Regions from separate parts of the Thermosediminibacter oceani DSM 16646 genome, predicted to be linked through region 2. Evidence: riboswitches for the same ligand, from Rfam matches in the RefSeq annotation. Region 2 holds a riboswitch; the other holds the start of a gene.
What was found. Region 2 has a riboswitch for cyclic di-GMP ahead of TOCE_RS11160 (flavin reductase family protein). Riboswitches for the same ligand answer to the same signal wherever they lie in the genome.

Region 1 (3,128 bases), 610 kb from region 2:
GAGCCTCGATCTTGTCGCAGTTTTCCACTAGATTGCGGCTGAGTTTTAATGCTTTACAGCAGGCGGCGATTTCGTCCTTCAGCATAAATTGGCACCGCCTTTCAGAAAGGCTTTGTCATAGTCTTCTGCATTGAAGCGGAATGCAGTGAGTTCAGGAACCCCTTCCGGAATCTTTACCGGCTCCAACTGCGGGGTTATACCCGTTATCCTGTTATGGATGGCTACGAGGCTGTCTAAATCCTGCACTCCGTAAAGGAGAGCCTCGGCTACAGCGTTCACAGCCTGTTCAAAACTGCTTTTGGTACAAAGCACAGCCAAAGCCTTGAGCGCTTTGCCGCGCTCACTTTTGCTTAAGCCGTCGAGGTATTCCCGGAGTGGGTCCGGCAGCATGCTGTATATTCCCGAATACTTAAGGGCTCCCGGACAGCGGGAAAGCTGGGTAAGATATGGCAGCCAGTCCATGCTTTCTTGCTTGTTGTCCCCGTAAAGCCGCCGGTGGCGCACGATTTCCCGGTGGCTCTCATCCAGCGGTATGACCTCATGGGCTGTTATCTTTACAAGCACCCGGCTGTTGGCGTATTTGGGGGCGGTAGAGTATAGGTGCTTTCCACCGTTCAAGCTGAATTTGGCGTAGGCGTTGGTTTTGACTGTTATGTAACCGGCTACCTCGTAAGGAACGGTAGGCAGCTCAAGCAGAGCCTTACGGTCTTCATTAAAAAGTTCGGCTATGGATGCCTCCTTCCGGTAGTGTTCGCGGTGCATGTCCCGGTCGCACAATCGTAAAAGTTCGCGGTTAAAATCCTCCAGCTTTTCAAACCTGGGGACCGGGACAAGGAAGTTGCGCCGGTGGTATCCCACCTTGTTTTCCACATTACCCTTTTCATGGCCGGAAGCAGGGTTACAGAATACCGCTTCAAAACCATAGTGCTGCTTGAACCTCAGGAAGGCGTCGGTTAGTTTGCGCTCTCCATTTTTCGAGAGTTTCACGATAGTGCTGGCGTTATCAAACCATAGCTTACGGGGTACTCCCCCCAAGTGTTCAAATATGTCCTTAAGTCCCTGAAACAGGCATTCCTGGTTTTCTCCCTTGAAAAGCTGGGTATATCCTACGTTACTGTAGGGAAACGACAGGTTCAGATAAAATCCGTGATGCAGCGTCCCGTTTTCGTAAAAGTCTGCCTCACCGAAATCCACCTGCGCTTCACCCGGGATATGTTCCAGCGGCAGACGACATGAGTTGTCCTGGTACAATTCTTTTTTTCTCATGGCTACGTAGCCTGCTACGGTGCGGTAAGAACAGTTAAACTTATCTTGGTATTTTTCACAGAGCCTGTCATAAATCCTTTTGGCGGTATGCCTCTGCTTTTTGCGAGCTTTTTTATCTTCTTCAAGCCACTGATCTATATCCGCCTTGAAAGGGTCGAGTTTTGGGAAGGTATGTTTAACTTCTTCAACTTTAACCCTGGTGTTCCAGTCTTCTTGATAAATATACTTGCGTATAGTTTTTCGGTCTTTTTGGAATTCCCGGGCTATCTCGCTGATATTTTGCCCTTTCATAAAGAACGCTTTTCTGATATTATCAATATGGGTCATTGTGAGCATCCTCCAATCCTCCCTTGCAGTTAAGATTTCCCTAACTACAAGGGTAAAGGTTTTTAGGGGTGCCTGCAATGACCTTTGCAAATTTGGGGATTTTTGAGTTGCAAAAGTGGGGATTTTATTTTGCAACTCTGTCCATTTTAATTATGCAATAAACAACATTGAAACCAAAAAAGAATCGCCGCCGAAAAAGAAAGCTAGCCAGATCTTTTTATTCAGCGGCAGCCATGCTGTTATAATGTAAATGCACCTTAGACCCTATGGCTTTTGCACCCCTACCTTTCATTGAGTTTACCCTTTTCTCTGTGTATTATTTCTCTTTAATTGATAATTTTAAAATTTATATTTCCATATTCCTTAATTTTCCTGCCGATATAGCCGAATACGTAAATATTTAATCCCAAATTATTCCCGAAAAAGGACATAAAAAAGAAATTAATCGTATCCCGAATGGGAAGGATTAAAAATTTTTTAATAGGGGGGTATTAAAATACCCTCTTATTTACTCTTTAAATAACAAGGGACAAACATAAGGAGGTGGTTGATGTCACCGCCGGTGTATAATTGACCCAGGAGCAACGAAAAGGAATTGACCCACCCCCTGGCGAAATATCCCTCTGATACCAGCCAAAAGATCGGAGGGAAATAAGTGCTAGGGAGTGGATCTATTATCATGTTACACGAATTAAGAGCAATGGGCAAGAGCATCCGTGCAATTGCACGAGAAACAGGCCGTTCAAGGAATACGGTAAGAAAATACTTAAGGGCAGAGGGCATTCCCGAAAGGAAGCCGCATCCCAAAAGAGGATCAAAGCTCGATCCATACAAAGATACCATTCAAGAGCTCATAAATCTTGGTATATTCAATTGCGAAGTTATCTACGAAAGAATCAAAGAAGAAGGCTATACCGGCGGCCGCACTATCTTAAGGGACTATGTAAGACAATTTAGACCCCCAAAACAGGTTCCTGCCGTATGCCGCTACGAAACCAAGCCCGGCCAGCAGGCCCAGGTCGACTGGGGCGAATACACCTACATTGACGAGGAAACCGGCGAAATACGTAAGCTTTACGTCTTCGTCATGGTACTGGGTTACTCCAGAGCCATATACGTAGAATTCACAAACCGCTGCGACATACATACCTTCATCCGCTGCCTGATCCGCGGGTTTGAATACTTCGGCGGAGTGACCGACATAGTCCTTACCGACAGAATGAAGACCGTAATACTTGGCACCGGAGAAAACAGAAAGCCCATATGGAACTCCATCTTTGAAGACCTGGCTGTAACCCTTGGATTTACCCCTAAAGTGTGCAGAGCACGACGTCCACAGACCAAAGGCAAAGTAGAAAGCGGAATAGACTTTGTCAAAAGCAACTTCCTGCCGGGTAGGAAGTTCATAAACTACGGTGACTTAAACCACCAGGCAATAGTGTGGTGCGAAAAGAAAAACAGGAGGATTCACGGCACCACCGGGGAAAAGCCTATTGACCGCCTGAAGGAAGAAAACCTCAAACCACTCCCTGCCT
Region 2 (3,128 bases):
ATGCTCGATACCAGCCCTTCCAGCTCCAGCTGCCTTATAGCCTCCCTCACCGGCGTGCGGCTCACGCCCAGTTCCCTAGCTATCTTCAACTCTATAAGGCTTTCACCGGGCTTATACACACCGTTGAGAATGGCGTTTTTCAGGTGCTGGTATATTTTGTTTCGGAGGGAAGACCCCCCTTCCTGGGTTTGGCTGAACATAAAATTTGCCCTCCTCGCTCCACGCCTTCTATGTTTATTTTACTATAGGTTTTTTGATTTTGAAAGCAGGGATTTTCCAGGGCCCAAAATGGTATAATTATAAAGGCATGTGCTGGCGGTCGTGCCGGCACATAAACATCCCATGAACATATCTATAAGGAGGATACGACATGAAATCCTATATATTTGCTCTACTCACGGCTTTATTCTGGGGAGCCGCACCAATTCTGGGCAAAATGGGTCTTGCAAAGCTGCCGCCCTTCCTGGCCCTGTCGCTGCGTTCCTTTACGATAAGCGCCGTCCTGCTCGCTACCGGTTTGCTTTCGGGCAGTTTTAAAAACCTCTCAATAGAAACTAGATCCTTCCTCTTTATCGCCGGGGAGGGTTTAATGGCATCATTGCTCGGACAGCTGGCCTATTATTACGCCCTCAAGTACAGCGAAGCTTCAAAGGTCGTCCCCATAAGTTCTGCTTTTCCGCTGGTCACGGTTGCTCTGGCCTTTCTCTTCCTGCGCGAGAGCCTGACGCTTAAAAAATTTTTCGGCACCCTGCTGGTCATTCTGGGAATTATATTGATAAGGGGTTAGTCCTCATCCCTCATCCTGACAGCCAGTATCTCCCCAAAATACAGGACGTGATAATCCCCGGTGCCGTAGTATAATGCCTTTACCTCGGCCGGAATCTGCTCGGGGTGAAGGGGAGATTTGTAAATGATGCCGCATTCAAAGTGTATATCGCACCCGTCTATTACCGGGGTGTCCACCGTCTTGCCCGGCAGGAGTGAAAGGCCGCATTCCTTGAACTTGTCTACGTCTCTTCCCGATTTGGTGCCGCATATTTTCAGTGCGTCCTTCATCCGATCGTTCAGGGGAAAACTGACGGTGAAACTCGAGGCCTTTTCTATTAGGTCGAAGGTATATCTGGAAGGCCTGACCATTGCCATGAAAACCGGCCTGTGCCACACGTAGCCAAGGGTCCCCCAGGCAATCGTCATTGTGTTTATCGTGTCGCCGCTTTTTACGGTCAAAAAAGCGCCCTTTTTCAGCTGTTCCAGGACTTTTTCGGCTACTTCTTCGATACGAACGTCTTTATACACAGCTCATTCCCTCCAGTAAATTCAAGTTTTGATTTAATAACGCCCCCGCAAAAGCTTAATGCGGGCTTTCTATATAGATTGTAGCATTTTTTTGAAAATAATACAAATAATACGTTGCGGTTTACGGTGTTACTGTTTTAAGTTATCACATAGCCGATCTTTGTCATCGGGCATATAAAAACCCGACTGGAAATCATGTCGGGTCGGCCCATATATTGAATTTCCCTCGAAAGACAAAAAATCCCCGAGCTGCCGAAGGGGGATGTGGATTTGCTTTAAAAGCACCATCGGCAGCCCGGCTACCATAGCATTAAAAGCTTTATATCCGCAGCTTGGCACTCCAGCTTTTCGGCTGGTTTGCACTTTGGTATACTTGTTCATTTCAGGTTAATTATCCCATATATTTTATATTTTGTCAATAATGAATTGTTCAACCAAAAAGCCTTTAGCACCTTTCTGATCACTTGTTAAGGGCTTACGGCCCTTATGCCCACCTTAACATCGTATAGCGCAGCGCACGCCCCCATTTCGGTGGTGCGGGAAGGTATGAGGAAATTGGGACATGCACCGCTTTCCACGTTCCAGCCCGACTCCAGACTGACGGTGTCCTTTCTCATGCCGCGTTCGAAATACACCCTGGCTCTTATGCTACCCATGTCGTTGTAAATTTCTACTTCCTGCCCTTCTTTTAATCCCAGCCGGATCCCCTCTTCGGCACTGATATACACTTTTGGAAAGGGATTTAATTTTCTAATATATTCGGCCACTTGGAATTGAGAGTGTATACGGTACCGGGAATGGGGGGTTATGAAGTGGTACGGGTAGCCGTCGTCCTCGCAAGCAGGAGCCACGTAGGTGGCCGTGGGAGGCTGGCCTTCGGCCAGGGCTTTTTCTGAATAAAATTCGAATTTGCCCGACGGCGTGCGGAATTTTTTATCCTGCCAGGCCACATCCGGCACGAAGGAGTTTTTTATATGCCCCTTTTCTCTTAGAACGGAAAGGTCCACCCCGAATTTTCCAAAAGCCCCGGTGGCGTATTCCAAAAATTCCTCCCGGCTCTTCCAGGGGAAATCCTCAAGTCCGATTCTCCTTGCAAGCTCAATGAAGATCTCCTCGTCGGGCCTTGCCTCCCCGACGGGCTCGATGACTTTGGGGCAGTAAAAAATCCAGGGGCTCCAGGAGCTTACCTTGACGTTTTCCTCCTCGAAAAAGGTGGTGCACGGCAGCACCACGTCGGCCTCTTTTGCCGTGTCTGTCATGAACATGTCTATAACGACAACGGTTTCGATATTGTTCAGGGCCTTTCTCGTCATGGCCGTGTCCGGCACGTTTACGACGGGGTTTGCGTTTGTTATGAACGCTATTTTAACGGGCGGGTCCTGGGCCTTCAAAATTCCGCGGGCCATGCTGGACAGGTCCATGAGCCGCCCGGTCCCGACCGGTGCCGCTCCCTTCACGAAACTTCCTACGTACCAGTATGTATCGATACAGTAGGATACCCCGGCCCCCGGCTTTCCGATGTTGCCCGTAACTGCCGCCAGGGCGTCGACAGCTCTTACGGCGTTGCCGCCTCCCCTGTACCTCTGCAGTCCAAATCCGAGCAGGGTGGTGACGGGGGTATTTTCCGCGTAGAAAAGAGCAAGGCGCACTATATCATCAACATCCACCCCGGTGATCTCCGAAACCCTCCCGAGCGGGTAGTTTTCCAGGGTCCTCCGGAATTCTTCAAACCCATAAGTGTATTTTTCTATGAATTCGCGGTCGATTTTACCCCATTCTACGAGGTACCGGCACGCCCCCAGGGCCAGGGCTGCATCGGTACCCGGCTTCGG

Region 1: it holds a riboswitch for cyclic di-GMP, as region 2 does, so the genes downstream of both, istA (IS21 family transposase) here and TOCE_RS11160 (flavin reductase family protein) in region 2, are expected to answer to the same signal.

Annotation. Positions count from the first base shown of each region.
Region 1 is NC_014377.1:1,604,849-1,607,976, forward strand. Features, by position in the region: gene istB (IS21-like element helper ATPase IstB) at 1-85, opposite strand, end outside; gene istA (IS21 family transposase) at 79-1,593, opposite strand; cyclic di-GMP riboswitch class I at 1,817-1,905, opposite strand; gene istA (IS21 family transposase) at 2,249-3,128, shown strand, end outside.
Region 2 is NC_014377.1:2,214,621-2,217,748, forward strand. Features, by position in the region: gene TOCE_RS11150 (GntR family transcriptional regulator) at 1-200, opposite strand, end outside; gene TOCE_RS11155 (EamA family transporter) at 371-787, shown strand; gene TOCE_RS11160 (flavin reductase family protein) at 784-1,296, opposite strand; cyclic di-GMP riboswitch class I at 1,583-1,668, opposite strand; gene TOCE_RS11170 (molybdopterin-containing oxidoreductase family protein) at 1,764-3,128, opposite strand, start outside.